One region of the Pandoraea sp. NPDC090278 genome, then DNA from elsewhere that is predicted to be linked to it. Evidence: predicted binding sites of a transcription regulator. Region 1 holds the regulator's gene; the other holds the start of a gene.

What was found. The regulator FliA, encoded in region 1, starts transcription of late flagellar genes. The targets are predictions, from matches to a motif close to CTAAAGTTTNNNNNNNNNNNGCCGNTA.
Region 2: a site for FliA is predicted at 11,672-11,698, ahead of ACIQWO_RS21000 (DUF4088 family protein). Genes of this name have one in related genera too.

The regions. Positions count from the first base shown of each region.
Region 1 is NZ_JBIVYJ010000002.1:195,885-211,834, reverse strand. It holds gene ACIQWO_RS09395 (methyl-accepting chemotaxis protein) at 1-303, shown strand, start outside; gene ACIQWO_RS09390 (CheR family methyltransferase) at 347-1,288, shown strand; gene cheD (chemoreceptor glutamine deamidase CheD) at 1,290-1,967, shown strand; gene ACIQWO_RS09380 (chemotaxis response regulator protein-glutamate methylesterase) at 1,964-3,043, shown strand; gene cheY (chemotaxis response regulator CheY) at 3,189-3,587, shown strand; gene cheZ (protein phosphatase CheZ) at 3,641-4,264, shown strand; gene flhB (flagellar biosynthesis protein FlhB) at 4,413-5,564, shown strand; gene flhA (flagellar biosynthesis protein FlhA) at 5,568-7,673, shown strand; gene flhF (flagellar biosynthesis protein FlhF) at 7,670-8,932, shown strand; gene ACIQWO_RS09350 (MinD/ParA family protein) at 8,925-9,809, shown strand; gene ACIQWO_RS09345 (RNA polymerase sigma factor FliA) at 9,847-10,575, shown strand; gene ACIQWO_RS09340 (flavoprotein) at 10,668-11,135, opposite strand; gene ACIQWO_RS09335 (hypothetical protein) at 11,394-11,822, opposite strand; gene ACIQWO_RS09330 (hypothetical protein) at 12,267-12,488, opposite strand; gene ACIQWO_RS09325 (hypothetical protein) at 14,116-14,712, opposite strand; partial or broken gene ACIQWO_RS09320 (sigma factor-like helix-turn-helix DNA-binding protein) at 14,988-15,189, shown strand; gene ACIQWO_RS09315 (hypothetical protein) at 15,320-15,523, shown strand; gene ACIQWO_RS09310 (flagella synthesis protein FlgN) at 15,520-15,950, opposite strand, start outside.
Region 2 is NZ_JBIVYJ010000006.1:80,846-96,795, forward strand. It holds gene ACIQWO_RS20930 (cation diffusion facilitator family transporter) at 1-679, opposite strand, end outside; gene ACIQWO_RS20935 (LysR family transcriptional regulator) at 813-1,733, opposite strand; gene ACIQWO_RS20940 (SDR family NAD(P)-dependent oxidoreductase) at 1,893-2,657, shown strand; gene ACIQWO_RS20945 (phosphatase PAP2 family protein) at 3,147-3,833, opposite strand; gene ACIQWO_RS20950 (AAA family ATPase) at 4,319-4,825, opposite strand; gene ACIQWO_RS20955 (hypothetical protein) at 4,895-5,479, opposite strand; gene ACIQWO_RS20960 (hypothetical protein) at 5,651-6,154, opposite strand; gene ACIQWO_RS20965 (hypothetical protein) at 6,741-7,298, opposite strand; tRNA gene ACIQWO_RS20970 (tRNA-Leu) at 7,497-7,581, opposite strand; gene ACIQWO_RS20975 (hypothetical protein) at 7,674-7,898, shown strand; gene ACIQWO_RS20980 (chromate transporter) at 7,895-8,524, shown strand; gene ACIQWO_RS20985 (chromate transporter) at 8,557-9,081, shown strand; gene egtB (ergothioneine biosynthesis protein EgtB) at 9,383-10,630, shown strand; gene egtD (L-histidine N(alpha)-methyltransferase) at 10,630-11,622, shown strand; gene ACIQWO_RS21000 (DUF4088 family protein) at 11,972-12,808, shown strand; gene ACIQWO_RS21005 (DMT family transporter) at 12,844-13,737, opposite strand; gene ACIQWO_RS21010 (hypothetical protein) at 13,864-14,886, opposite strand; gene ACIQWO_RS21015 (hypothetical protein) at 14,853-15,116, opposite strand; gene ACIQWO_RS21020 (nitrate reductase associated protein) at 15,570-15,950, shown strand, end outside.

The DNA of each region.
Region 1 (15,950 bases):
GTGCAAGCCGTGAAGCGCGTGACCGACATCATGGGCGAGATCTCGGCGGCGTCTGCCGAACAGTCGAGCGGCATCGAACAGGTCAATCGCGCAGTGACGCAGATGGATGAGGTGACGCAGCAGAACGCGGCGCTCGTGGAAGAGGCGGCGGCTGCCGCCGGCGCGATGGAGTCGCAAGCGCAGGAGCTGCGCGCGGCCGTGTCCGTCTTCCAGACGGGCGTGGCGGCAAGTGCGGGGAGCGTGCATGCGATTGGCGCGTCCCGACGCGAACCGGCGGCACAGCCGCTGGCCCGTGCGGCATAAGCCTTAAGCGCTGTCCGACGTAATTCGACGCAACCGAGACATCATGACCGATTCGCGCAACACCTCGCATCTGACGCGTCGCGGCGGCTCCGGCCCCGATGGCGACGCGGGTTCGCGCAGCGCGGATTTCGCGCGCGCCAGTGGCGCCGCCCTGTCGGGCGAGCGCGACTTTGCGTTCTCGCTGGCGGACTTCAGCCGTATTCGCAATCTGATCTACCAACGCGCCGGGATCGCGCTGGCCGAGCACAAGCGCGAAATGGTTTACAGCCGCATCGCGCGACGTCTGCGTGCGCTGGGCATGACGAGCTTCACCGAATACCTCGACATGCTCGAAGCCGACACCGGCGACGGCGAGTGGGAGTCGTTCACCAACGCGCTGACGACGAACCTCACGTCGTTCTTCCGCGAGTCGCACCATTTCCCGTTGCTCGCCGACTTCGTGCGCAATCGCCCCAAGCCGATCTCGGTATGGTGCTGCGCGGCGTCGACCGGCGAAGAGCCGTATTCGATTGCGATGACGCTGGTCGACACGCTCGGCTCGCGCCCCAACGCTACGGTACTGGCCACCGACGTCGACACGCAGGTCCTGGCACGCGCTTCGGCCGCCGTTTACAACGGCGAGCAGACCGGCAAGATCTCGCAGGAACAGCTGCGCAAGCACTTCCTGCGCGGCACGGGCGCGAACTCAGGGAAGATCAAGGTGCGTCCCGAATTGCAGCAACTGGTGACGTTCGAGCCGCTTAACCTGCTCGCCCCGTCGTGGCAGATCGGCGGGCCGTTCGACGTGATCTTCTGCCGCAACGTGATGATCTATTTCGACAAGGCCACGCAGGCGCGCATTCTCGAGCGCTTCGTCCCCTTGCTCAAACCGGACGGCCTGCTGTTCGCCGGGCATTCGGAGAACTTCACTTACGTGAGCCGGGCGTTCCGTCTGCGTGGGCAGACGGTGTACGAACTGGCCGGCGCCGGAGCACGGGGAGCCTGACATGGCAGCACAGCCATTGGCCGAAGCACTCGCGACCAACCATTACTTCGACAATGCGTTCAATACGCAGGCGGTGAAGCTGCTGCCGTCGGAGTATTTCGTCACGACCGAAGACATCATGCTCGTGACGGTGCTCGGTTCGTGCGTGGCCGCTTGCGTGCGCGACAGCGTCACCGGTATCGGCGGCATGAACCACTTCATGCTGCCGGACGATGGCGAGAGCGAGCGCGATCGGCTACTCTCTGCGTCCATGCGCTACGGCGCATATGCGATGGAAATGCTCATCAACGAGCTGATCAAGCTCGGCGCACGACGCGAACGTCTGGAGGCGAAGGTCTTCGGCGGCGGCGCGGTGCTCGCGGGCATGACCACCCTGAATATCGGCGATCGCAACGCGAACTTCGTGTTGCGCTATCTCGAGATGGAGCAGATTCGCGTGACTGCGCAGGATCTGCTCGGACCGCATCCGCGCAAGGTGTGCTTTTTGCCGCGCACCGGGCGGGTGATGGTCAAGAAGCTGGGCGACCGGGGCGATCCGGCCATCGTTCAGCGGGAACAGGCGTACGCGCAGCGTCTGCGTGCACGCGAAGTACGGGGCTCCGTAGAACTCTTTGCGCCACCGGCCAGAAATGCCAAGCCTCGGCCGGGGCCTGACAACCGAAAAATGGAGGAGGCTTGAGCGAACCAATCAAAGTCCTGTGCGTGGACGATTCCGCACTCGTGCGCAGCCTGATGACCGAGATCATCAATGCGCATCCGGACATGACCGTAGTGGCGACCGCACCCGACCCGCTCGTGGCGCGCGATCTGATCAAGCAGCACAACCCGGACGTGCTCACGCTCGACGTCGAAATGCCGCGCATGGACGGGCTGGACTTCCTTGAGAAGCTCATGCGCCTGCGTCCGATGCCGGTGCTCATGGTGTCGTCGCTGACCGAGCGTGGCTCGGAAGTCACGATGCGTGCGCTCGAACTCGGCGCGGTCGATTTCGTGACGAAGCCGCGTCTGGGCATTCGTGACGGCATGCTCGAATACGGCGAGATGATCGCCGACAAGATTCGTGCGGCCGCCCGTGCCCGTGTGCGCAGCGCCCCGCCCAAGAGCGCGGCCCCGGTGGCGGTGGAAGCCGCGCCGATGCTGCGCAATCCGCTCGTGTCGACGGAAAAGCTGATTATCATCGGCGCGTCGACGGGCGGCACGGAAGCGATTCGCGAAGTGCTCGTGCCGATGCCGCCGGACGCCCCGGCGATTCTCATCACGCAGCACATGCCGGCGGGCTTCACCAAGTCGTTTGCGCAACGCCTGAACGGGCTGTGCCGCATTACGGTGAAGGAAGCCGAGCACGGCGAGCGTGTGCTGCCGGGCCATGCGTACATCGCACCGGGCGGCGACACCCACCTGCAACTCTCGCGCAGCGGCGCGAACTATGTGGCCGTGCTCGATCCGGCGCCGCCGGTGAATCGACATCGTCCGTCGGTCGATGTATTGTTTCGCTCCGCGGCCGTACATGCCGGACGTAACGCCATCGGCGTGATTCTCACGGGCATGGGCCGCGACGGTGCGGCCGGTCTGGTCGAGATGCGCCGTGCCGGTGCGCACACGTTCGCGCAGGACGAAGCGAGCTGCATCGTGTTCGGCATGCCGCGCGAAGCCATTGCCATGGGCGGCGCGGAGGAAGTGGTGCCGCTGCACGAGATGGCCCGAAAAGTGCTTCATCAGGTCGCGAAATTCGGCGAACGCACGCAACGGGTATAGTTCGGCTTTTGGCGTTGTTTTTGGCTTGTTTTCGCCGTATGGTCCGCAACAATTTGCGTTCACACTCAGGGCACTGAGTGATGGCGGAACTTGCCCCTGAATATTGTCGGCCCCCCAAAGGGGAGCCGGCAGAATTGGAGTGATGATGGTAGACAAGAATATGAAATTCCTGGTCGTCGACGATTTTCCGACGATGCGCCGCATTGTGCGAAACCTGCTCAAGGAGCTGGGTTTCTCCAATGTCGACGAAGCGGAAGACGGTGTGGCGGCGCTGGCCAAGCTGCGCGGCGGTAGTTTCGAATTCGTGGTGTCCGACTGGAACATGCCGAACATGGACGGCCTGACGATGCTCCAGACGATCCGTGCCGACCCGAACCTGGCCAAGCTGCCGGTGCTGATGGTCACGGCCGAAGCCAAGAAGGAAAACATCATCGCCGCCGCCCAGGCTGGTGCGAGCGGGTATGTGGTCAAGCCGTTCACGGCTGCGACCCTCGATGAGAAGCTGGGCAAGATCTTCGAAAAAATGGAAAAAACGGGGGCCTGAACGTGACCCACGAGTCGAGCACTGAATGGCCGGCTGAGCCGGGCGGCGCTTACGTGACCGGCGAGGCCGATCCGGCGGAGCGCATGCTGATGCGCATCGGGCAGTTGACGCGCATGCTGCGCGACAATCTGCGCGAACTCGGTCTGGACAAGCAACTGGAGCAGGCGGCCGAGGCGATTCCCGATGCCCGCGACCGCCTGAACTACGTCGCGACCATGACGGAACAGGCGGCCGTGCGGGCGCTGACGGCCATCGAACTGGCCAAGCCCATTCAGGACCGTCTCGAAGCGGACGCCAATGCGCTCGACGCGCGCTGGGCCAAGTGGTTCGATCAACCGCTGGAACTCGACGACGCGCGTCAGCTCGTCACCGAGACCCGCACCTACCTGCGTCGCGTGCCGGACGACACCCGCGCGACCAACAACCATCTGATGGAAATCATGATGGCGCAGGACTTCCAGGATCTGACCGGGCAGGTCATCAAGAAGATCATGGAAGTGGTGCAGGAGATCGAGAGCCATCTGCTCCAGACGCTGCTCGAGAACATGCCGCCCGAGAAGCGCAAGGAAGCCGAAGACTCGCTGCTCAACGGGCCGCAGGTCAAAAAGGAAGGCCGCACCGACATCGTGGCCGATCAGGGACAGGTCGACGACCTGCTCGCCAGCCTCGGTTTCTGAGCCCGCCGCCAGCCGTGCCCCGGCTGGCGGAATCGCGCTTGCGCGAAATACCGCCCAATCCCGCCTCTATTCCCCCCTTTGTGACTTGACGGTTACGGCCATAATCGGTCGCGATAGGGTGGGTTCGTCCGCCCGCTGTGGATAGGGCATGGCTGAGGAAAGCGATCTCGAAAAGTCGGAATCACCGACTCCCCGGCGCCTGGAGAAGGCGCGCGAGGAGGGTCAGGTCGCGCGTTCGCGCGAGCTTTCGACGTTCGCCCTATTGGCCGCCGGTGTCGCCGGGATGTGGATGACGGCCGACCGTATCTCGCAGGGATTCGCCCAGTTGATGCGCCACGGCATGCAGTTCGAACCGGGCACGGCGATGGACACGCGCCGCATGCTGTCGTACGCCGCGCACTCGGGCGCAGACGCCCTCATGGTCATCGCGCCGCTCTTCGTCGCCCTCGTGATCGCGGCCATCGTCGCACCAATGGCGCTGGGCGGCTGGCTGTTCACCACCAAATCGCTCGCCCCCAACTTCGGCCGCTTGAACCCGCTCAAGGGTCTTGGCCGCATGTTTTCGACGCAGGGACTGGTTGAGCTGATCAAGGCCGTGGCCAAGACCGTGCTCGTGGGCGGCGTGGCGTACTGGGCGATTGCCCGGGACAAAGAAGCCGTGATGGGCCTGATGACACAGTCGCCGCGCGTGGCGCTGCCGTATGTGGGCGAAATGATCGTGGTGTGCTGCGCGTTTATCGTGGCGTCGCTGCTGCTGGTGGCGGCCATCGATATCCCGTTCCAGCTGTGGCAGCACTATAAGAAACTGCGCATGACCAAAGAGGAAGTGCGTCAGGAAAACAAGGAAACCGAGGGCGATCCGCACGTCAAGGCGCAGATCCGTCAGTTGCAGCGTCAGGCCGCGCGCCGACGGATGATGCAGGACGTGCCCAAGGCCGACGTGATCGTGACGAACCCGACGCACTTTGCCGTCGCCCTCGAATACAAGGACAACATGCGCGCGCCGCGTGTGCTCGCCAAGGGCACCGATCTGGTCGCGCAGCGTATCCGTGAGATGGGGGCAGAGCACCGCATCCCGATCCTCGAAGCTCCGCCGCTGGCCCGTGCGCTGCACCGTCACGTGGAAATCGGTCACGAAATCCCGGCTACGCTGTACACGGCCGTGGCCGAAGTGCTGGCGTGGGTCTTCCAGCTTCGCCGCTGGCGTACCGAGGGGGGCATCGAGCCGTTGACCCCGTCGGATCTGCCTGTGCCGACTGAGCTCGACGCGCCCCGGCGCCTCGGGTCGAAACGAGTGTAACGAATGAACCTCAACCCTCGCGCGAACCAGCTATTGCGTGCGTCGCAACTGCTCCTCGGCGGCAACTTGAAGTCGCTCGCCGCGCCGGTGCTGATCATCATGATTCTGGGCATGATGATCCTCCCGCTGCCGCCGTTCATCCTGGATCTGTTGTTCACGTTCAACATCGCCCTCGCGGTGATGGTGCTGCTGGTGTCCATGTACACGCAGAAGCCGCTCGACTTCGCGGCATTCCCGAGCGTGCTGCTGTTCTCCACGCTGCTGCGTCTGTCGCTGAACGTGGCGTCCACCCGCGTGGTGCTGCTCGAAGGCCACACCGGCCCGGACGCTGCCGGTAAGGTGATCGAGGCGTTCGGCCACTTCCTGGTGGGTGGCAACTACGCCGTCGGTATCGTGGTGTTCATCATCCTCGTGGTCATCAACTTCATGGTGATCACGAAGGGCGCGGGGCGTATCGCGGAAGTGGGCGCACGTTTTACCCTCGACGCCATGCCAGGTAAGCAGATGGCCATCGACGCCGACCTGAACGCTGGCCTGATCGGGGAAGAGGAAGCGCGCACCCGTCGTAAGGTGATTGCGCAGGAAGCCGACTTCTACGGCTCGATGGACGGTGCGTCCAAGTTCGTGCGTGGCGACGCGGTCGCCGGTCTGTTGATCATGCTGATCAACATCATCGGCGGGCTGATCGTCGGCGTGGTCCAGCACAATCTGGATCTCGCGACCGCTGCCAAGAACTACACGCTGCTGACCATCGGTGACGGTCTCGTCGCGCAGATCCCGGCACTGGTGATCTCGACGGCCGCCGGTGTGGTGGTGTCGCGTGTGGCGACGGACGAAGACGTCGGCCAGCAGGTCGTCTCGCAACTCTTCAACAACCCGCAGGTGCTGGGCATCACGGCCGCGATTCTGGGCTTGATGGGCCTGATCCCGGGCATGCCGCACTTTGCTTTCCTGCTGCTCGCGATCGGTCTGGGTGCACTGGCCCGCTGGCAGTTCCGCAAGGCGGCTGCCGCCAAGGTGCAGGCAACGCGCCCGACGCCGGTCGCGGCGACCGCAGCGCCCGAAGTGGCCGAAGCATCGTGGGACGACGTGGCGCTGGTCGACCCGCTGGGGCTGGAAGTCGGCTATCGCCTGATCCCGCTCGTCGACCGCAATCAGGACGGCGAACTGCTCAAGCGCATCAAGGGCATCCGCAAGAAGTTCGCGCAGGAAATCGGTTTCCTCGCACCGGTGGTGCACATCCGCGACAATCTGGAGCTGCGCCCGAACCAGTACCGCATCACGCTCAAGGGCGTGATCATCGGTGAAGGCGAGGCGTACCCGGGCCAACTGCTGGCCATCGACCCGGGGCAGGTCAGCGCGCCGCTGCAAGGTACACCGACGCGCGATCCGGCCTTCGGTCTGCCTGCGACGTGGATCGACGTCGGCCAGCGCGATCAGGCGCAGGCGTACGGCTACACTGTGGTCGATGCCGGTACGGTCGTGGCGACCCACCTGAATCACCTGATCAACGCACACGCTCACGAATTGTTGGGACGTCAGGAAGTGCAGCAGCTCATCGAGCGCATCGGCAAGGACGCGCCGAAGCTCATCGAAGATCTGGTGCCGAAGACCATCGCGCTCACCACGCTGCAGAAGGTGCTGCAGAACCTGCTCGAAGAGCAGGTGCCGATTCGCGACATGCGCACCATCATCGATACCATCGCCGAGCATGGCGCACGCGTGCAGGATCCGTACGACCTCACGGCGCTGGTGCGCCTGTCGCTCGGCCGTGCGATCACGCAGAGCGTGTTCCCGGGCAGCGGCGATCTGGAAGTGGTGGGGCTCGACGCCAATCTCGAACGAATTCTCACGCAGGCGTTGTCGGCCGGCGGCGGCACCGGTCTGGAGCCGGGCCTCGCCGATACGCTGCTGCGTGAAACCCAGGCAGCCGTGACGCGTCAGGAGCGTCAGGGTCTGCCGTCGGTATTGCTGGTTCAACATCCGCTGCGTTCGCTGCTCTCGCGCTTCCTGCGCCGCAGCCTGCCGCAGCTCAAGGTTTTGTCGTATGCGGAAGTGCCAGACACCCGTAACGTGAAAATGACGGCACTCATCGGAGGTCAAGCGTGAAGATTCGGAAATTCTTTGCGGGCACGTGCCGCGACGCACTGCGCCAGATTCGCGAGGAAATCGGACCCGACGCGGTCGTATTGTCCAATCGCTCGGTCGCCAACGGCGTCGAGATCGTGGCGTTGGCGGAAGAGGATCTGGACGCGCTCGCCGGTGGCGATATGCCGACGCATCGTCCGCGTCCTCGTTCTGCCGCACCTGTCGCGCCGGTGGCGAGTCCTGCCGCTGCCGCGAACGACATCGCCGCGACCAGCGCTTTCGCGCAGTCGATGATGGGCGAGTTGCAAAGCATGCGCGGGTTGCTCGAAGAGCAGGTCGCGGGTCTTGTGTGGAACGACAAGCAACGTCGTTCGCCCGCACAAGGCGAGATTCTGCGCACGTTGCTCGCGGCGGGTTTCTCGGCCCAGCTCGGCCGGGCGCTGCTGGAGCATCTGCCGGAAGGCAGCGACCGCGAGAACGGTCTGGACTGGGTGAAGAACGCGCTCAAGCGCAATCTGCCCATCATGCCGAACGAAGACGAATTGATGGACCGGGGCGGCGTGTATGCGCTCATGGGGCCGACCGGCGTGGGCAAGACCACGACCACGGCCAAGCTCGCGGCGCGTTGCGTGATGCGTCACGGCGCCGAGAAGCTCGCGCTGCTCACGACCGACAGCTATCGTATCGGCGGCCATGAGCAGTTGCGCATCTACGGCAAGATTCTGGGCGTGACGGTGCATGCGGTAAAGGACGCGACGGATCTGCGTCTGGCCCTGACCGAACTGCGCAACAAGCACATGGTGCTGATCGACACGGTAGGCATGAGCCAGCGCGACCGCACGGTGCCGGAGCAGGTGGCGATGCTGTGTGGGGCGGAGACGCCGGTGCAGCGTCTGCTGTTGCTCAACGCCACGAGCCACGGCGACACGCTCAACGAAGTGGTGCACGCCTATCGCAGCGCGAGCGCTGAGGGCGGTGGTGACCTGGCCGGGTGTATTCTGACGAAACTCGACGAGACGACCAACCTGGGTTCGGTGCTCGACACGGTGATCCGTCACCGTCTGCCGGTGCATTACGTCTCGACGGGGCAGCGCGTACCGGAGAACCTGCACGTGGCGGACCGAGAGTTCCTGATCGACACGGCGTTGTCTGCGCCGGTGACGGGTTCGCCGTTCGTGCCGTCAGAGGAAGACTTGCCAGCAGTGGTGCGCGGGGTCGATCCCAACTACAGCGGGATGTTCGCGCCCGCACAACCTTCAGGCGAGGCCTGCTTTGGTTAAACTCGTACTCGATCAAGCTGAGGGGCTGCGCCGACTGGTGGCGCGCCATACCACGCGCATCGTCGCGGTGGTAGGAAGTGCGCCTGAAGCCGGTCAGACGAGTGTTGCGTTGAATCTGGCCAGTGCCCTGGCTCATCACGGTCAGGATGTCGTGCTGGCCGACGAGAGCGGCCATGCAGCGCCTGCACTCGGTCTGCCGTTGCGTGGCGACATCCACGACGTGCTGGCGGGACGTATTGCGCCCGAAGCCGTACGTGTGCACACGCGCGACAACGTGGTGCTGGTGCCGGTGGCGCACCGTCATCCGGAGCGCATCGATCCGCAGCGGGCGCTGCCGGTGCTGACGCTTGGTGAGCCGGACGTCGTCATCGTCGACTGCACGCACGCCGGTGGTGTGCTGAGTCCGTTGGCGGCGCATGCGCATGACGTGCTGGTGGTGCTCGGGTGTGAACCGGCGTCGATTACGGGCGCGTACTCGTGGATCAAACAGGCGCATTACGAATATGCGCTGGCACAGTTCCGGGTGTTGGTGAACCGGGCGGAGGATATGGAGGCACGCGTCGTGTGCCGCAATCTGGCCACGACGGCGAGTCGTTATCTGGCGGTGTCGCTGGAGTTGGCCGGGCATGTGCCCTCGGACCGTCAGGTCGTGCGGGCGCGGCAATTGACGCGCACCGTGGTCGATGCGTTTCCGATGGCCCCGGCGGCGGTGGCTTACCGTCAGTTGGCGGCGCAGGTGATGCATTGGCCGTTGGCCATTCGGGACACGGGACCGGCGGCGTTGGGTGCCGGGATCGGTCAGGTGGGCGATTGCGGCGGCGATCGCGGTGCCGAGATGACGCATGGCGTGGGCGCGGTGAGCGCGCACACGGCCTGAGCGTCACGGCACGCGTCGAGAGGAAGCGGAGGGAAACATGTATACCGCGCGCGGGAAGGTCGACACGAACGACACGCTGACCCAATACGCGCCGTTGGTGCGCCGCCTGGCGCTGCAATTGATGGCGAAGCTGCCGGCGAGCGTTGAATTGGAAGATCTGATTCAGGCTGGCATGCTGGGGCTGCTCGATGCGGCGAACCGGTATCAGGAGACGCAGGGCGCGCAGTTCGAAACGTACGCGAGCCAGCGCATTCGCGGGGCGATGCTTGACGAGTTGCGCGAGCTGGACTGGGCATCGCGCGGCATTCGCAAGACGGCGCGCGAGATCGAGAAGGCAGTGCAGCGACTGGAGCAGCGGCTGGGGCGGGGGCCGTCCGAGAGCGAGATTGCGGGCGAGATGTCGATCGGGCTGACCGAGTATCAGCAGATGCTGCAGGATGTGCACGGCTGCCAGCTGATCTATTACGAAGATTTCGAATCGGCGGACGAAGAGCCGTTCATCGACCGCATTTGCGCGGACCCGGGTGCGGATCCGTTGACGATGTTGCTCGACGAAGGTTTGCGCGGCGGCGTGGTGGATGCCATCGACCGTCTGCCCGACCGCGAGAAGTTGCTGATGAGTCTGTATTACGAGCAGGGTCTGAACCTGCGCGAAATCGGCGCGGTGCTCGAAGTCAGCGAGTCACGTGTGTGCCAGTTGCACAGCCAGGCGATTTCGCGCTTGCGCGCGACGCTGCGTGAGAAGGCTTGGACTTCGGCGAATTAAGGCGCATTGTGTATCGAAAGTGCGCTCTCGACAGATTCGACGATCTGCTCGGGAGTCGCCATAGCGGCGGGGCCAAAATCCCCGCCTGCTAATCACTTCTCTCTCGGCGGTATCACGCCAACATCCCAAGACTTAAGCAACTCAAGTTGCCTTCCCGTTAGCGGGTGCTCCCACATAAATTTGTTCATCGAGGGGGCCACCAGTAATGGTTTTGATTTCGCTTGCCATGCCCGGTAGGTGGTTGTCAGCAGGTTGTCGCAAATGCCGGACACCAGCTTTCCCAGGGTGTTGGCCGTTAACGGGGCGATAACGAAGAGATCCGCCCAGTTTCTCAGCGTGATGTGCAGGATCTGATCGCCGCGTTGGTGCCATGTATACCAATCGTCGTCATCGGTATGAACGTCAATCATTCGTCTTGCTGTGGCGAGATCGAAAAATGCTAGCGACGGCGTGGAGGCCACGACTTGGACGTCATGCGCCAACGCTAGCAACTCGACGAGTTGGATTGTATCTTTCGCACCGATGCTACCAGTCGTGCCCAGAAGGATTCGCCTTCGCATCACCTCGTCCTCCTGTTCCGATGCGCTTTGTACAAGCCGTACAGGCTGATCGACGCCCAGAAACCTTCAATCAGCATCGAGGCTGGATTCGGGTGGTAGACCAGCGAGTAAACAATCATTAGCGATCCGGCCAGATTGAGTGCCGAATATTTGTACGATGTCGTGCTGAGCGTTCCGTGCAGATTAAGAAAGTAGGCAACGACTACGGTCAGCGCACCCGCAATGCCAATGACGTCGGAGGCATTTATTGATGTCATGTCAGATGGGGGCCGCGATTTTCTTTTCGAGCGGAGAAACTGACCCGGCCGTCAGTTGGATCGCATCGATCCATCCACGCGAAGCGTGAATCGCGACGTTTGCGCTGTCCGATAATTCGTTTTGAATGATCAGGTCACATCGAATGGGTTCTAACGACTCGAAAAAGTCGTCGACAATCGACCAACAGGCCTGTTCGAGTGTCATCGAGAGTCCTGCGTATCTGGAGAGGTATTCCTGAAACGAAAAGAACTCGACGAGTTGCCTGCGCGGGTGATATCTGAATTTCAGCCGAGCGACATTCTGTTCAGATGGATGAAGATGTTCGTTGGTGCGAAATGCGGGTACATCGAAGGTGACTTCGTAGGCGCGCATACGGGCCTGTTGCTTAATGACGTTCGGAATGACGACGAATTCGTGATCAACGTTCATAGTGCCTCCGATCAAGTCCAATAGCGTTGAGGGAGTGGCGAGTTTGCCCTCAAGCGAGAGGTGTTGAATGGACGATACGGTGTGGGTCGGTGCGCGTTTGCCGTGGCACGCTTCACTGGAGCGGGTGCCGGTGATGTCGTCGGGTCCGACCGCAGAAGCACTCTTTCGGAGGGTGCCTAAGCTGGGCAACGAAGTCAGCGAGTCCCGCATGTGCCGGTGCACAGCCAGGCGATCCCGCGCTTACGCGCGACGCTGCGTGAGAAGGCGTGGACTTCGGCGAATTGAACTGAAAGGCCTCGCAATCAAGGACCTCTAGAAGACGAAAAGCAGAGGAACCTCACGCCCGGAAGCCGCGTATGGCGGTGTGGCGCGGTGCTGTGGAGGCAGCCGAAACATTCGGGGGGCCATGCCGTTGGCAGAGTTAGATGAACTGCTAGGAGACGATTAGGCGTCGAGGCATTCAACCTTCAACTTGTGGCATTCACAGACGAGTTCGACGGTCATTTCACCAAGCTCTTCGAAAATCGCGAGCAGGAAGCGGTGGGGTATTTCCTTGCCGCCATCGGTGGTCGTGCAGGTAGTAAGAGCCAGGATGCGCTCTGAGAGTGTGTTGAGTTTGTCGACGGAAGCGTGGACTAAGGAAACTGCGGGAGGATGAAGCGTCATGCGGGGCACCTCTAACTAGCCAATCTGAGATTCCCGCCAACCGCTGCATTGCGCAGGGGTGGGCGGGCACTGGACTAGGTTGACGAACCGCTGATGATTCGGATTAGGCGGCACACCCGAAGGTGTCCCAATCCAGGCCCGCCCGTTGAAGCAAAGGCGTGGCACGGCGCACACGAAAGCCGCAAACATCGCGGCTGTGTGCCCGAAAACATCGTTCGGGTCGTCAAACCCGGTCGCGTTTGGGGCGCGACGGGAACCAGATTACCGATCCGACTTCGAGGGCACCACGCATTCGGAGTCGCATTCTAGGTCACTCGTTGAGATTCAGAACATTCCGATGCGTCAATGGGGATTCTTCTCGTTCATCCCGCTCTGCTTAGATTCGCTCCACGACGAAATCACTCGCGCCCCCTTCAAACCATCCTCACATGCCATTACATATCGCCTCGGTGTACAGGTAGTCCTTCGTGTAATCCGCGATAGGAAAACAAGCATCGCCCGGAGCGATTATGAACGTCGGTGTGCTCGGACGTTGGAACATGGCTTCACGGTCCGCGTACGCGTGCATTTCCCTTTGCGCTATCCACCGCACCTGCGGCGGCCGAGAAAAGGCGTGTAGGCACAACCCGACAATGACCAGAATTGCAGCGGAAAACAGGATTTTCATGGCGTAGGGGAATCGAGCTCTCGCTATTCTCTATTCGCTCCAGCCGAATTTCCGGATTTCAGAGGTACTTCGTTTTCCAACAAATCGTGTATCAATGTCCAGCCCGCTCCCTTATCGACACAAAAAACCGGCACAAAAACCATATATGGATCCTTTGCATCATGGCGCTCCCAATCAGGCCCAGACAGGAAAAGACAGTCGTCGCCTTTTGTCAGCCGGAAAAGAACACGCCCTGGCAAGGACTCCCTGACCATGGCTCCAGAATGGATGTCGGTGGTGATGAGCGCTCGTCGTGTGGGAAACGCTCCGTCCCAGAGAGCCGGCTGATTCAATTTCCAGGCCATGATGATTATTGTTACGCAAGTGGTGACCAGCAGCAGCCGATACAACATGGTCATTGGATGGGAATGAATTTTGGATATTCGGTCCGCTTGTGCACTCGCTTGGAGCGCGATACTGCGAGCAAGACCTCTTTGGGACTTACAGTCGCGGTCGAGTCGAAAGTGAAGAATCGGGGATCATGCGCAAGTATGCCAATCATTTCCAGCACATCGGCCACATTGGTCGAACAACTATCGGTAAACAAGTTGTATGGTCGAGTCGCGTCGACTCGACGGTCCAACTCCGCTTTGACAATCGCCATCTCTCCCGGAGATAACCGTAACGTCAATCCAACGACATCGCGATAGGTGCGATTTGACGCAAGGTACCGCTCTCGCGGCTCAATTGCGTAGGTCTTTTGAGATCGCGAGTATGTATCGCCATTGACATCAATCGCCACATGCCCCCACTGCGACCCATAGCTCTTCAGACGTCCATCAAAAATCAGGACCTCAATATATTGAGTGTCGATGATTATCTCTTTGACACGGGAGTCAGACTTCGGTGTCGTAGTTCGTGTAGCAACCTTCCGATATCGAGTTCCATCCGGACCTACGTGAAATTGTTCGCCCGGCATACTCACCCCGCGAAGTAAAAGGTGACTGACTCCGCGTCGGCAACTGATGAGAGCAGGTGCGTTTGCCCGCGCTCGTCGGTCTCCCCGTACTCCACTTCACCGCTGGATCGCTGAACCGCATATTGAGCCGCTGCCATTGGTGCTCCAACGGCGTTACGAAGGACGAATTTTTCTTCGTAGCATTCCTGCGCGATTGGTGCGGTGAGTGGAGATAAAGGCATCGACTCCTCAGTCATCGGCTTTGTCGATGTTGAGTCACGCACGCGCTCTTCATCAAATATTTTGAATCTACGGCCGTGAACAGCAATAAGCCGTGGCTGCCGCTCGCAGCCGCACTGAACTAAATCACCGCTCACCGCTTGCCGACGCATCCCAGACGTCATGTCCTTCATGCGCCTGCTATCGCTAACGCTGGCGCCGCCGATCACAACGCCCTTACCCTTGCACGCAGCACACCATGCGGCATCGCCAATGAATACAATTCCTCGGCGCGCACCGCTGGCGTCCTCAATCGTGAATCGCCTGGCGCTAGCGAAAACACGACTGTTGGAATGACTTGTTAGTGGATCGCCATCGACTACTGCGTAATAGAGCGTCATGTCACCTCACGTAGAAAACGTACATCGAATTGCGTTGACGGGACTGAACGGTACTGGAGTGGGAGCAAGTCTTTCAATGGGAAACGACGCAAATCAATTCGGCGCTCGAAGAATTCGATCGGCAGCGCTGTCCACCCGCAGATGAGCCCGAAGGTGCAGCGGGAGAACGTGTTTCCAGCCGATCTCAGGCGGCTGCGGTATCGGGCACTCAAGCGAGCGCCGTCCAACGCCTTCGCTCGACGCTACACGGAGGACGACCTCGGCGCGCTCGCCGACGTAGAGCGGGAGTACACGCCATCGACCGTCTACCCGAGCGAGGAAGTTGCTGATGACCTTGCACTACGAGTGGGTTTGAACCTGCGCGAAATCGGCGCCGTGCTTGAAGTCGGCGAGTCACGTGTCTATCAGTTGCGCAGCCAGGAGATTTCGCGCTTGCGCATGACGCAGCGCGAGGAGGCTTGGACTTCGGCGAATTGAATTGAAAGACTCAAAAAAACCCTCGAAAGCGTTTCGCTTCGAGGGTTTTTTATTGCCCGAGGATTCGTCCACAGATTTTTCGGACAATGGCTGCTTGAAGGAATGGTGCTGATCTTGTCACCATTCCAGCATGGACACGAATCACTACACCTATTACCTGAGTTGGTCGTCGGAAGATGGCGAGCATGTCGGTCGATGCGCGGAGTTTCCCGCCTTATCCTGGCTGAGTGCAACGCCGGAAGAAGCGCTGGAGGGTATTCGGAAGACGGTCTGCGAAGTCGTCGACGATATGCGGACGAACGGTGAAGCGGTCCCGGAAGTGCGCCAGCCTTAAGCCGTAACACTCCCTCCGCTCGAACGCGGGGTGGTGCGGCCGTCGGGGCCGTAGAGCGGGGTGTTGTTGCCCGGGCCGTAGAGGACGTTCAGGGCTTGCTGGGTGTACGTCAGGCGGGTGTTGATGAGCAGGCCGTTTGTGTCGTTCGCGCGCTTCGCCTCGGCGGCGGCGGCAAGCAGTGCCTTCCACGCGGTGTCGACCTTAGCATCGGCGGCTGCTGCTGCCGTAGCACCTGCTTCGTCAGGCGAGTAGCCCAACGCGCTCAACTGCGCATCGCGCTCGCGACCCAGGGCGGACAGCTCCGCCACGGCGCGCGTCTTGCGCTCGGTCAGATCCGGCAACGCGTCGAGCGTGCCGTTGACCAATGCCTGCTGTTCTTCCCCGAGCAATGTCGAAAACGTGCCAATAGCGGCAGTCTCAGCAGTCA
Region 2 (15,950 bases), on a different contig from region 1:
TCACGATGCCCCACGCGCTTTTCAGAATGATCACGGCGACAAAGATCGACAGCAGCGGATCGATGGGTGTCCATCCCGTGAGAAGAATCACGCCAGCCGCGACGATGGCGGCAGCGGATCCGAGCATGTCGCCCATCACGTGCAGCCATGCGCCGCGCATGTTGAGGTTTTCTCGATTGCCCCCGTGCAGGACCATGAAGGCGGCGATGTTGGCGAGCAGTCCGGCGAACGCGACGATGAGCATGGTCATGCCGACGACCGGCACTGGCGCGGCGAACCGTCGTATCGCTTCGATGACGATCCATGCCGCGATGACGAAAAGCGCGCAGCCGTTCACGAATGCGGCGAGGACTTCGAGGCGTTTGTACCCGTAGGTCAGTTGCAACGTCGCGGGACGCTTGCCGTAGTGAATCGCGATCCAGCTGAAGGCAAGTGCGGCGGCGTCGCTGACCATATGCCCGGCGTCGGCCAGCAGCGCGAGCGAGCCGGACAACAACCCGCCGACGACCTCGACGACCATGAAGATCGCAATGATGACGAACGCGATCCCAATCCGCTTCTGATCGGTGACGCCACTGGTGTGACTATGACCGGCATGACTGTGCCCGGCGTGGCTGTGTGAGTGAGCGTGCCCGTGGTGATGCCCATGATCATGAGCGTCGTTCGGTGAATGCGACATGGCAGACCTCGCGTCGAGATGAGAGGATTTTAATCCTGTGGCGAAGACTTCGTCGTCAACGTCCTTTCGAGATCACGCCAGTCATGTATTGATGCAGATCGCGAAAATCCTGAACGCGCCTGCCGGAATGAAGTCATTCGCGTGGCCAGCGCCACGTCGGTTCACTCAGATGCTCGGCAAAATAGTACGACAACGCGCTGACCTTCGCTGGTCTTGCACGTGCTGACGGCGTAACGAAGTACAAGCCGCCTTTCGTCAGCGACCAGCCGGTGAGAATCGCTTCGAGCCGCCCGTCGCTCAAATATTCGGCGGCGATGAACTCCGGTAACTCGGAGATGGCGAGTCCTTCGAGCAGCATCGGCAGCAGCGCATCGGAATTGGTCACGCGAAGCGGGCCGACTGGCGTCACCAGTTCTTCATCTCCGGCATCGTTGGCGAAGCGCCAGACGTCGCTTCGCGCACGGTATGCGTAAGACATGCAAGGCCGATCTACCAACTCTCGCGGATGCGCCGGTCGGCCTTCGCGCTTCAAATACGCTGGTGACGCGACGACGAATTGCGTCACCGTGCACAAACGCCGCGCGACGAGCGACGAGTCCGGCAGCGCAGCAATACGCAGCGCCGCATCGAATCCCTCCGCTACCAGATCGACGGTCGAATCGGCCAGATGCAGATCGACCTGGACGTCCGGATACCGCCGGAAGAATTCCGGCATCAACGGCGCGACCCAGCGCAGCCCGAACGACATCGGCACGGCCAGTCGCACCAGCCCGCGAGGCTGCACCGACATCTCACGGGCAGCGCCCTCCGCCGCTTCGGCCTGCCGGTAAATCTCGCCAGCTTTCTCGCACAACGTCCTGCCGAACTCGGTCAGCGCCAACTGACGCGACGTCCGATTGAACAGCCGTGCGCCCAAGCGGTCTTCCAGGCGCGCGACGCCGCGCGACACGGTGGCGACCGACACCCCCATCTCGCGCGCCGCAGCCGCGAAAGACCCCTCCTCGGCGACCTTGGCAAACATCGCGAGTCCTTCGAAATCAGGCAGCTTGGACACGATCACCCATCATTTCAAATTTGCAACGTTGGTTTGCAATTGATTCTATTTCGAAAACATTGGCGCGTCGATATTCTCATCACATCGCAACCGACAACGCGTTGCGAACGCCGGACACCGGCCCAACCAACACACTGAATCGAACGAAGGAGCAACACCATGGCACGCAAACTCGAAAACAAGATCGCACTCGTCACCGGCGCAACCAGCGGCATCGGCCTGGCTACGGCACAACGCTTTGCTGCGGAAGGCGCGCACGTCTATCTGACGGGACGCCGTCAGGCCGAACTCGATACGGCCGTCGCGTCGATTCGTGAAGTCGGCGGCAAGGCGACCGGTCTTCGCGTTGACTCGACGAAGCTGGAAGAACTCGATTCGCTGTACAAGCAAATCGGCGAAGCCCACGGTCGTCTCGACGTGTTGTTTGCGAATGCTGGCGGCGGCTCGATGCTCGCACTCGGCGACATCACCGAGGCGCACTACGACGAGACGTTCGACCGTAACGTGAAGGCCGTGCTGTTCACGGTGCAGAAGGCACTGCCGCTGCTGGCGGACGGTGCGTCGGTGATCCTGACCGGCTCGACGGCGGGCAGCTCGGGGACTGCGGCGTTCAGTGTGTACTCGGCCTCGAAGGCAGCGGTGCGCGCGTTTGCCCGCAGCTGGATTCTCGACCTGAAGTCGCGCCGCATCCGCGTGAACACGATCAGCCCGGGCGCAACCCGCACTCCCGGCCTGCTCGATCTCGCAGGCGACGACGCCGCACAACGTCAAGGGCTGGCCGACTACCTTGCCGCACAGATTCCGCTGGCGCGTCTCGGCGAAGCGACGGAAATCGCCAGCGCAGCGCTGTTCCTTGCGTCTGACGACGCCAGCTTCGTGAACGGTGCGGAGTTGTTCGTTGATGGTGGTCAGCAGCAGATTTGAAGGAAACCGAAGCCCGGGCAGCATGCGCAGGTCGCGCGATGCCCGAGGCTTCGGGTGCGGCAACGCTATCGAAACCCGAACTTGACTTCGGTCGTGATGGCGTAGGGCCACGCGTAGCCACTATGATCCATCGCCGGTCGGGTGCAGCTTATGTCTTCCACCGCAGTGAGCGCCGCCTCATCGAGGGCATCCGAACCGGACGATTGTTTGAGAACGACATCTCGCACACCGGCATGCTCGTCGACCACATAGCTAACGAGCGGGTTTGGCATTAACGGTGATCGGTGGAGTCTCGCCTTTATGTAGACAGGACGAGGTTCGCTGCATTGTGGAGGACTCACCCATCCCGTTTCCAGCCGACTGACGCACCCGGTAATCGAAGCCATCAGGCCGATAGAAATCGCTGCGCCTCGAAGCATTCGCCCCCCCCAACACAAGTGCAAGAACGGTGCAGAAAATTGAGGCCTGGCAGCAGGAATGCCAAACAGCCTAAGCCTCACGCGCTACCTGAGACCGCCCGTCAGTGGCAACCACAGCCCCAGGTTCGCTCCATGATCGATCACCCAACAGCCGTGATGCTATCCAAATTGAAACGACGGCCACTGCAAGGCCACCGGCGACGTCGGTCAAGTAGTGGCCGCCACGCACCGGTGTAGAGGCCAGCATCAGAACGTTCAAGGGGAGAAACAAGAGAAAAAGATGCTTAAGTCGTCGCATCGCATACGGAATCAGAACGGCTAAGACCGCATGGAATGAGGGAAACGAGACGAGACCTTGCATCGTGCCAAATGACAGTTCTCGCATCTTCCCCGAACGGAAGTCGCTGAAATCGGAGACAGACGCGGTAGCGCTCACATCCGGGACATGGAAATGAGTAAAGGCGCTCTCGGCGGGAAACGGTGTTGCGATGACCACAACGATCAACGCTGCCGTCATGAACTGAACGACGAACTCTGCGTAGTGTTCGACTTTCCCCGCGATGATTAGCGCAAACGGCATCAAAGCCATCTGCAAGAACAGCGAATCGTAAGCCGCTCCCAGCAAGATATCCAGCCACTCCCTGGCATGGACCGCAGCGTAAATGCGAGGCCACTGAATTCCGAATGTCTCGTCGACGGATATTAGGACCTCGGCGACATCCGAAGCGCCCCAGGACACGGACAAATACTGCAGCACCGTCGCGCCGCACGTGAATACAGCCAGACTAGTGATCCAGAGAATCCCTAATGCTGCGTCACGATAAAAGCGACCGCGTGCCGTTCCGACTATTTTAAAATTTCCTGACGCAAAGAGTAGCCCCGAAGCGATTAGAAGACCGAGGCAGCCGCGAGAGACAACCCAACATACCTCATCTAATCCGAGCACCAAACCTATATGTCGCCCCCAAACAAAGTCCGCTACAACCAAAACACAATTCAAGATCCACGTAGCTTTGAATACTGCCCAATTCCCCCCCGGCATCGGCGCTCCATTTTTTTGGAATACGTAGGAATTGACTAGACACGAACCCGTTGACGAATACTAGTCGAGATTTGATCCAGGGGAGTAGTGCTTACAAATCCAAGACAAGTCGTGGATTTAACATTTCGAGAGAAAATAGCCGACGTGGATGGCCGATTCCGCCCCACCCGAGTTGTTCAATTTCCGTGTCCAGCGCCCCTCTACTCAAGGGTCTTCATTCGATTGACGATGTGATCCACCGCCTGACTTACCGAGACGCGGGCGGTGTCGATGACAAGGTGGTCGACATCCCACAGATCGTACTGGCGTTCAATGACGCGCTTCCATGTTGGCAACTTGTGGCCGGAAATGTCGGATTGCCGCGCCTCCACTCGCTGACGGTGCACAGACGCGTCGGCACAAATCAGTTCGACTTCCAGAATGCCGACTCCCATTTCCGCCGCCACTGATCGCCATGCGTCCCGAGTCAATTGCAGTGCATTGACGGAATCGGCAATCACGGTCAGGCCGGAACCAAGGTTGTCTTTGGCCACCGCGTATCCGGCGATGTAGCCTGCGGGACCAATATCCACCTCGCTATCGACCGAGCCGATAAACGCCTGCTCAAGCGTATCGATACGGATATAAACCGCAGCAATCGCACGCGCGAGTTCCTTGGCAACCGTCGATTTTCCCGTACCAGGGAGTCCAGCAAAGACAATCAACATTTCAGGCCCAATGTCTGGCAATGACGCTTGATTATCACGGATTCAGATTGACCGAGCGAACGTCCCCACTCAATTGCTTTGGGGCAGGGCTTTTAGGGAAGCAGGTGTCGGCAGTTTGTCCAAAGACATCAGAGCACTTTCGACTTGCGGACCATTGGTTTTGAGCCACTCACTCATCGATTGGCCGACGGACTTTCCGTACACTCGATGGGAATAGACTGTGACAGTTCCGACGCCTTCGATCAGGGCAAAACGGGCAAAGACAGCCTCAAGAAAGTCCGGGTTACCAAGCACCGCGACAACCAGGTGTTCTGCGGGGCGATCAGGGGTTCTGGGCTTGGAATCAGTCCGCAGAATTTTTCCGGCACGTTGGTAATTGGTTAGGGTCTTGTTCGCCGTTTCGGCCAGTTGATCTCCATTCGTCACGGACTCATGCACATTCAAAGTCATCATGTCCCGCCACGAACTGAGATCTTCCTGGCCTTGCGGCGTGAATTCGTTTTGACCACCTTTCGACCACCTGTGTTGATACTCAACGTCACGAAAGAAAACTGAGATCGCTTTGTCCGCTGGAGAGGCTGCTGATGCTGTGGAGACCATCAACAAATATGCCATCGTGAAAATCCAGCGAGTTATGCGATGGTCCAGCTTCATTCCCCCTCCCCCTGAATACATTCTGGATGTGCTTCAACGCTGGATTTCAGCGGTGACCAAAGACCGATACGTGTAAGCGGATTTGTTCAGTGCAAATCTGGTGCACCACCGCGAACGCTTTCGCCGAGGGAAATTAGTGCACGGCGTAAATGCTCGTGTCGCGAATGACTATCACCGCACGAACTGGAGGCGCTCCGCGTTTTCAATGTCTTCCATGCATCGCTGGCCGAATGGCTGCATCAGGATGCCGCGTTTGAAGTCGTCCATGAACGAATGACGGTCTTTTCGCGCTTGCGGATGTTCCTTCCACATGAATCCGTGGATCAGCCGGAACGGTTGCGTCCTGTAGTACACGAACATTTCGAGTGGTGCATCAAGCCCCGGCACCCAACCCTCGATCAGCAAAAGGTCCAATGTTGTGCCGTCGCTCTGAGTGATCGCTCCTTCGCGACCGGACGACCATCCCGACACACCAGCAGCCTGCTCTCGCGCTGATCGCGCATTTTCAACCGCTTCATGCTGAGTCGCCGCGGGATAGGGGACTGGTGTGGGCGTCTCGTTGTCCCAGTAGACAACGTACGGAACCGTTAGCTCGCCAGGTGCGAGAAGGTGCTGAACATTGACCCCGTGACTGAACGCGTACCCCATGTAGAGGGCCAAGTGCTTTTCATTCATAGTGAAATTCCGCCGTTTGATGTGCTGTTTTAGGCCGCTTCGATCCGCCGCACTCGAACATCGGGCAAAGCAAGAACGTCTAGCAGATCGTTCATGCAGACGATCGAAAAGTGTTGACGATCCTCAGTACCGGGCAAGTTCATATACTGCGATAGCCACGCAGAATTCTCGATGATGACTGCCGGGAGGACCCATTGACTCCATGCTCTCTCTTGGCACTTGGGCCTTAATCGCACCGATGGTTGGATGACAGAGCCGTGAAACTCCTCTGTCCACCGGAGCCCTATGACGCCCGAAAAGCATAGCTCCAAGTCCGGCTTCTGCGGTTCGGAGCCAGTATCCAGTAGCGAAAAGCGCATCACGACTCGGAGTTCATCGCGTGTATTGAACTGAAATTCGAGATCTGGGCACGGGAAATCCACTTCAGCTAACGACTCCCAATGCATCGCTCTTTCGGGCATAGTCATTTACGATTCTCGTAATACGGCGAAGCGCAGGACATGATTGTCGACGATTCATGCATTGATGTCGAACGGCTGATCTTGGCCGACTTCAGTCAGTCGCGCCTCCTGGCCGCACACGTGAACTACGTCCGGCGTTCTTGCAGCGCATGCCGGATGGCTGTCGAGATCACTAGAACATCTTTGCGAGCCGGTGCGCCATTCCACACCACGAGCCAACCCATCAGACATACGCCTGCTCCCCATACCAGCAGGAATCCGATGACCGTCAATGCATTGAGCAGACTAGATGCTTGTGCAACAGCTTGATAGAGGCCACCTAACAGTCCACCGAACAGCATGACGCCCACCATTACTAAGACTATTGCGGTAATGAAGCGGCTATAAGCTGAAGATATAAACGATCCAACAAGTAACGACCCCTCGTCACTTGTCAGTAAGCGCCCTCGGAACCGCGTACCATTTCCTCGCATGAAGACATGCGGGATGCGCAACTCGATAGTGTCGGTATTCACAGAGCCCATCAGCGAGCTTTTGTCAGAACGCCATTCAGTGAGCATTTGCAACTGAGCGAGCGCCTGCGCACAAGGCAAAGGACTTTGAACGTCGAACTGCTCGCCATCGAATACCTTCGAAAGGAGCCTCGCTGCCCCATTCGGGACGAGGAGCGTTAGGACTTTCATCTGGCGTCAGGCAGTTGAGAATTCGTGAAATTTTTGGTGCAAATTTCGGTGCAAATCTGGTGCACTGAGACGCAAAAATAGCTTTCTTGGGCTACCTTTTACTACGCTATTGCACAGCTACTGAAACGGAACATCCAACACAAGCCCCTGAAACGATAGGGATTACTGTGTCTGGCTTGATGTGGCTCGAAGCCTTAGTGGTACCGGGGACCGGACTTGAACCGGCAAGCCCGAAGGCGGCGGATTTTAAGTCCGCTATGTTTACCAATTTCATCACCCCGGCAAGGGCACGCATTCTAACATCCCCCACCGAGATACGTCAGTTGGGTATCATGGGGGTATGCACGCACTGTGCGCGTCAACGGAGATCGCCCCATGCTGGAGAATCTCGACCGCATCGCCCTGTCGCTCGACGCCATCGAAACCGCCGCCCGCGACGTCGCCATGCATTCCCCCCAGAACGCGCAAGCCCTCTACACCGCGCTCATGGAAATCCGTAACGCCATCGCCCTCGTCGCTCAGGAAGTCGTGCGCCTCGAACACGAACTCCACGGCCCCCTTCAAGGCCACAACCATCCCCCCGGCAACGGACAATCGTGACATCCCACGCTTCCCCGCCTTCCGACGCATCACACCCCGCGTCGCCAGCCCCCGGCCCCACCTCCCCCAACCCCACCGAACACCCTACCTGCTGGGACCTCGCGCTCGCATTCGGCACCGTCGGCGCGACAGGCTTCGGCGGTGTCCTGCCCTGGGCGCGCCGGATGGTCGTTGACCAGCGCCGCTGGCTCACCGACCGGGAATTCGCTGAACTGCTCCCGCTCGCGCAACTCCTGCCCGGCCCCAACGTCGCCAATATCGCCACCGTCCTCGGCCGTCGCTTTCGCGGCCCCCGAGGGGCAGCCGCTGCCGTCGCAGGGCTTTACTTCTGCCCGACCATCGTCATCATCCTGATCGGCTTCGCCTACGCCAAGTGGGGACAGACACCCCTCGTCCAGCACCTGCTCTCCGGCCTGATGCCTGCGGCAACGGGTCTCGTGATCGCGACGTCGGTCCGTCTGCTCGCCGGGTTGAAGCGCCACTGGACAACGCTCGCGTTCGCCGCCGCGACCTTCCTCGGGAGTTTCGTTTTCGGGCTGCCCCTGTTACTGGTCCTCGGCGTGCTCGGCCCCTGCGCGATCCTGAGCGCCTACCGACTTGAACGGCTCGACAAGCTCGACCAGTAGCGTCATCAAGGCGACGCTACGCCCTGACCCTCATGACCACGCTCATCGATCTGTTCCTGCATGGCTCACTTTGGTCGCTGCTGGCCGTCGGTGGCACCAACGTCACGCTCGCCGACATCCATCGCTACGCCGTCGACACTCGCCACTGGATTACCGATGCCCAGTTCGTCACCTTCTTCTCGCTCGCACAGGCCGCGCCCGGCCCCAACGGCATGGCGGTCACCCTGATCGGCCTGCAAGCCGCGGGACTGCCCGGCGCATTCACCGCCACACTCGCCAAATGCGCCCCGAGTTCTCTCCTCGCGTATCTGGTCGGCGGATGGGTGGACCGTCACGAACAGTCGCCCTGGGTCCGCGCCGTACGCGCCGGGCTCGCGCCGATCACCGTCGGCCTGCTCGCCGCCAGCAGCGCGCTGCTCGCCCGGGAAGTCGACATCAACGTGGCGCGCGGACTCGTGACGCTCGTCGCGGTCGTCATCACCCTGCGCACCCGCTGGAATCCGCTGTGGCTCATCGCCGCTGGCAGCCTGCTCGGCCTCACCGGCTGGTTGATGTAGGCATCGTCTGCCACACCGCTCAGGCTTGTAGGACAAGGCGGCGGGGGAAGACGGCCGCCAGCGTCAACCGTCGTTACGAACCGTCACATACTGGCCCCAAACTGGGGGTACATGACGCCCCGGCAACGGGTCTACAATAGGCAGCACGTTTCACAACACGGTGTGTCCCCGGGTATTTCCTATGACCGTCCCCTGTTGTACGTCGCAAGCCGAGGCGCCCTCAGGCACCTCCCCCAACGTCTCCCCCTCGCGGACCGCTCGCGATGGGCCGTCTGCCAATGCGGCGACGGCCTCACCGCTCATGTCGCCCGCCACGTCGCCCATCACGTCCCTGCATGCTCGCTTCGACGCCGTGCGAGCCGCGTCCGTCGCCTTCGCGCAAGGTCTCTCGGACGCCGACGCCACCGTGCAGTCGATGCCGGACGCGAGCCCGATCAAGTGGCATCTGGCCCACACAACGTGGTTTTTCGAGACGTTTCTGCTGAGCGACGCGAACGATGCGCCCGGGCGACGCTACCGCCCCTACGATCCCCGCTTCGCCTACCTCTTCAACTCGTATTACGAAGCCGCCGGTCCGCGTCATCCGCGTCCGCAGCGCGGGCTGCTCACGCGCCCCACGCTCGACGAAGTGCTCGCTTATCGCCGCCACGTTGACGCTGCCATGCACGCGCTATTGCAACAGCCCGATCTCGCGCCCGACACCGTCGCGCTCATCACGCTCGGCCTGCACCACGAAGAGCAGCATCAGGAGTTGATGCACACCGACCTGCTGCATCTCTTCGCGCAGAATCCGTTGCGTCCCGCCCATCGCCCGCCATCGGCCGCGCTTCGCGCGAGTGCACCGCTGCAATGGATCGAGCATGGCGGTGGACAACACAGCATCGGACATCCCGGTGACAACAGCCGCTCGGGCGGTCACTTCGCCTTCGATTGCGAGACGCCCGCGCACGACGTTTTGGTCCGACCGTTTGCGATTGCGTCGCGTGTAGTGACAAACGGCGAATGGCGCGACTTCATCGAAGACGGCGGCTACCGCATGGCCGGGCTCTGGCTCTCCGATGGCTGGGCAACGGTGCAACGCGAAGGCTGGGGACATCCGCTTTACTGGGAGCTGCACGACGGCGAATGGCAGTCGATGACGCTCGCAGGCATGCAGCCCGTCGACGACGATGCGCCCGTGCAACACGTGAGCTATTTCGAAGCGGACGCCTTCGCGCGCTGGGCGGGCAAGCGTCTGCCGACAGAACAAGAATGGGAGGTGGCGGCGAGCGGCACAGGCAGTCCATCGTCACCCATGCAACCCACGATGGAGCAGCGCTTTGGCCCGGTATGGCAATGGACGGCCAGTCCATACGTCGCGTACCCGGGATTCCGGACGGCATCGGGAGCCGTCGGCGAGTACAACGGCAAGTTCATGTGCGGACAGTTCGTGCTGCGCGGCGGATCGCTCGCCACGCCGCCGGGACACGCACGCGCTACGTACCGTAATTTCTTCTACCCGCATCAGCGCTGGCAGTTCTGCGGCCTGAGGCTCGCGGAGGACCGCTGATGTTGCAAGCTACGCAATCCCAACAAGCCACGGCGTTCGTTTGCCCGTCATTGCCGGAAAACGCCTTTGCCACCGACGTGCTGGCCGGTCTCGGCCACACGCCGAAGACCCTGCCCAGCGTCTGGCTCTACGATCAGCGCGGCAGCGAACTCTTCGAAGAGATCACCGGCCTCGACGAGTACTACCAGACGCGCACCGAAACCGCCCTGCTCGGCGAGTGCTCCGCCGCCATTGCCGATGTCGTCGGACCGAACGCCGTCGTCGTGGAGTTCGGTAGTGGATCGAGCCGTAAGACACCGCTGTTGCTCGACGCCCTCGTGACCCCACGCGCGTACGTCCCCGTCGACATTGCCGACGACTTTCTGGACGACGCCGTCGCCACACTCGCGCGTCGCTGCCCCGGCATTCCGATGCTGCCGGTGCGTGCCGACTTCACCCGCCCGTTCCACCTCCCGCCGCAGTTGCAGAACACGCAAGGGCCGCGCCTCGGCTTCTTCCCCGGTTCGACGATCGGCAACTTCGCGCCCGGACAGGCGGCCGCCTTCCTCGCACATGTCGGCAAGATGCTCGGGCCGCACCGGCGCATGGTCGTCGGCGTGGACGCGTGCAAGGATCCGGCCGTGCTGTTGCCCGCCTACGACGACGCGCGCGGGGTGACCGCGCAATTCGATCTGAACGTGCTCGTGCGCATCAACCGCGAACTCGACGGCGATTTGCCGCTGGAAGCCTTCCGTCACGAAGCCCGCTTCAACGCGAAGGCCAGCCGCATCGAGATGCATCTGGTCGCACAGCGCGCATTCTCGGCCACCGTCCTCGGCCATCGCTTCGATTTCTCGGCAGGCGAGTCGATCCATACTGAGAACTCCTACAAATATGGACAGACGGAGTTCCGCGCACTGGCGAACTCCGCAGGCTGGGATATCGAGCGCGTCTGGCTCGACGCCCGCTCGCGCTTCGCCGTCTACCTGCTGCGCGCCGCCAACGGCGAGTGATCCGAGGGCCGTCTCCACAAGGCGTTGAAAGAAAATGCGCCCCGGAGGCTAAAGTTTTTACGCCGTTGCGCCGTTGATGCATGCAGACTCATGCTGCCCGCCATGGACGTGACAAACGTCCGGCGGGACAGCCCATCTCACAGCGCACGGCCATGACCGCAGCGCACCGTTGATACGTATCGCTGCACATGACTTCACGCGCAATGGGGATGCACGTGGCACGGGCTCCGGCGGCTCCGCCTGTGGCCCGCCTCACTCACACGGGCACTCGCACCGACACTCGACCGGCCGACGCGACTTCGCTCGCGTGGGACGGACTCGCTATCGCCGCGACCGGGAGCCGGTCACGATGAGCCGCATCGCCCTTACGCTCTCCGACAGCGCGCTGGCCGACCTGCAAAAGGATTTCGACGCCTTTGTGCGCATCTCCGCTGCCGTCGACCGCCATTTCACGCCGCCGCCCTTCGACGACTTCCTGCGCGCCCGCCTGCTCGACAGCACCGTGCCGCTCACCGAAGCCGCCGTCGCCCAACTGCTCGCGGGCGGCCACTACGCGTGGGCTAAACGCACGTTCGACAAGCAGTTTCCGGACGTCGTCTCGATCATCCTGAATCAGGCACGTCAGCACGGGTTCTATTTCGTCTCGCGCCCGGAATGGTCGCGCGAAGACATGGCGCGTCAGGCCAGCCGCTGGGCCGAAGGCATCGTGAAGGAAGCGAAGGGTGAGGAGCGCATCGTGGAATCGCTCGCCGGTCAGATCGTGACGTCGGCGCAGGACCTGCGAACGCTGGAGGCCACGTTGCAGACGCCCGCATGGCGCACCGCGTCGGTGCTGCGCGAACGTGTGTTCGAAGCCAAGCGCGCTGTTGAGACCGCCCGCTCGCTGCAAGCCCGCGAAAAGCTGGGTGAGCTGCGTGCGCTGCTCGATCTCGCCGTCATTTATGGCTCGGTCGGTGCTCAGGAAGCGGATCAGATTCTGGAGTATCTGGGCGTGCTGCGCCCCGAATTGTTCAACGACGATCCGGGCATCTTCGAGCGCATCGCCGCCTGGTTACGACGTCTGCTCACGCCGAGCGTGCCGCGCCCTGCGCCGGTGCAAGACATTCAGGTGCCCACGCTCGGCACCGAAGCGTCGCACCAGAGCGCCGACGCCCTGCAAACGCCTGTCACGCCCGTCCCACGCTAAGGCGTTTCAGGCGCTTCTGGCGCTCGCCATCGACATCATCGGTTAAAGATCAGCGCCACCCCGGCGCTGGCGATCAGCGCGCCCCACCAGGCGCCCGCTGCCGGACGCTGCCGGGTGCGAATCCACAGCAGCGGCAACACCATCACCGGCGTGGTCGCCGAAAGCGTCGCGATGACGCCCGTGTTGCCATGCCCCATGCCGTACAGCAGCAACGTCATGCCAACGGCCACGCCGACGAAGCCGGACGCGGCCGTGAGCGCCAGCGTGCCCGGCGTAAAGTCCGAGAAGATGCCTCGCCCGCGTCGCGCCGCAAGGATCGTCAGCCCGAGCGCCGACACGCCCACGCGCACCGCCGACGCCCCCACAGGATCCACGCCCGCCGCCATCACGGGCTTGGCGATGAGCGTCCCGATCGAGTGGCACAGCGCCGCCGTCAACCCGATGGCGACACCCACGCGCACGTCGCCGCGCACCGACTCCCAGTGGTGCGCATCCTCGCGACGGCCGCCGAAGGCAATCGCAAGCGCCACCCCGGCCGTCACCAGCGCAACGCCCGCGACCGCTCGCCAGCCCAGCGCCTCACCTAACCAGAAGTAACCGAGCACGGCCGTCATCGGCGCATTGGTTGCGAAGACGATGGAGTTGCGTCGCGGCCCGAGCCGTCCGAGCGAGGTGTAGAGAATCGTGTCGCCCACGAGAATGCCGATCAACCCCGACGCCGTGAGCCGCAACCACTGCTCAAGCGACAGCGACGGCCAGCCGCGCAGCACCGCGAGTGCGAACAGCAGCATCGCGAAGACCAGCAGCATGCGGGCGTAATTGAAGGGGAACGAACCGGCCTGACGGACAGGCGTGATGGCGATCATGCCGCTGCAAGCCCAGCAAAGGGCGGCACCGAGCGCGGCGAGGTAGGCGAGTTGGGTTGTCATGGTCCGGGGGCGGACGGCATGGAGCCGCAACCGCCCCCGCCGTTGGGACGCCATTATACGAGTGACATGCCCCAATCGGGGGCATGCGTTGCTCGCCGACGTCAGGACTGCACAACCCTTCGCTCGTCAGAGTTCTTCATCGAGCCGATGCAACGCGTCGAACATCACCCGGTACGCCGCCGCAACGCCATACGCGCCACGCAACATCCGCAAACGCGACGGCACGTCCGGCTCGCCCGCGTCTTCCACCCATTGCGTGAGCAGCGCGGTGCCGCCGCATACGCTCGCGTCATGCCGGGCATGGGCGCAAACAGCCGCGAAGCCATCGGCCGCCGACGGGTAGCGCTGCGCGAGCGCCTCGAACTGCGCTTCGATCTCGCTGGCCGCGCGCACCGTTGCGGGCGCCTGACACAACGCACAACATCCGACATAAGCGGGCATATCGCCCGCCGCGCCGATGATGAAGTCGATCAGCACATGCGTCGCGTCGAAGGCACCGCTGTCCAGAAACGTACGTGCCGCCGGGCCGCAGCGCAACAGCCCTGCGGCCAGCATCGTCGACTGACCGCGCTGCTCTCGGTACTGACGCAGCAGCAGCGGCCGCAGCGCCGCGTCGGTGCAACGCTCCACCGCAATGCGATTGTGGACGTCAGCCCCCGCCGCGCGATGGTAAAGCTGTGCGAGAAACGCCAGCACCTGAATGTCACTCGACTCGCCTGCGAGGAACCGCGTCCAGAACGGTGCCGCGAAGATGCCCCGCACCCATGCGTCGCAGATCTGCCCGAACGCGGGCACGATGTCCTGACTACCGCGAGGTGTTGCAGGCAACACATGCACTAGCGCTTCGTCCACAAGCGTCGCCAGCCATGTCCCGGGCACCGGCGCTTGCGCCAACAACACGCCATGCTTCATGCGTTCGAGCCACAGCGCCGTGTCGACGGGCGCCTCGTGCAGCGTGCACGACACTTCATAGGACGACACAGTCACAGCGTCCGGCGCACACTTCCATTGCGCGTGCGGCGAGGCGATGACCCACACCGCACCACCCGCCGACACCGACATCTCTGTGCCAACATCGCCTTGCGCGTGTGACACCGCGTGAGTTGCAACGGCGCTCATCGGACGATGGCCCCAAGCAATGTCAGACATTCGGGCGCGACGCTGCGCACCACCTCCACCCTCAGCGGGCAGCCGCCGTCGCCGCCCATACCCGGCGGCTGCGCGGCCTCGACCACCGCCGGGCGACGGCTCGTTCGCGGCTTGTTGCGTACCGCACTGGCACGGCTCGCAGGCTCCGACACCTCGGGCGACGCCGCGGAGCCGTGCGACGGTGACGCCTTAGGCGACTCCAGGACCACGGGAAGAAATGGGAAAGGCATCGGCGACGCATTAGACGTACGGGGTGGCATGTCGGCTCCTGTCGGGGGTGGATCGAGAATGGATCGGCAGAACGCCTACCTTAGGAAATCCGGACGGCCTTGGGAAAGAACCGAATCTCTAGGACGCTTCACATTGCTGGCGATGTGAACTGTCCGAAATCGCTGGGCGGCCGCTCTAAGACAGCCTTTCCGTGCTACGAGACGTCGTGCAAAACGATTGAATTTTTCAGCGTTCGCCCGAGTGCTTTTGAGAGTTTTCCCAAGAACAATTGGCACTTTTGGAAAGACAACGCCCTCAAGAGGGACGCCGAAAGCGGTACCCCATTGGCCAGATCCTCCGCGTCGATGCGTCGCCATGCCGCATCGTCAAGCGCGCACCCCGTCCGCAATCTCCCTCGGGGCGCGAGTACAATCGGCCGCATGCGATACGTCGCCACACGAGGAGTGACAGCCATGCACCTTTACCAGCGTCTGCCGATGTTTGTTTTCGAAATTGAAGCCTGCGAAAACCTCAAATACATCACGATGGCGATTCGCTTCAATCTGGATCGTAACGGCCAGCATCTGTCGCTGGCGGACTGGCAGCGCTTGCCGCAGGAAGCCCGCGAGACGCTCGCGTCGTGCGTGCCGGGCGATGAGGATTTTGCGGCGCGTCTGGACGAGATCGCTCGCGATCATCTCGGGCAGGCCGTCGAGCGCAGTGTCGACGCCGCGCCCACGGCATGGCAGGACATGAACGCCCTGCCGCCGGGATTGCTCAAGCAATGCGAGATGGCCGACCTGCTGGCGCCGGACGTCGGCAACTGGGGCACGCTCACGCCGTTTCGCCGCTAT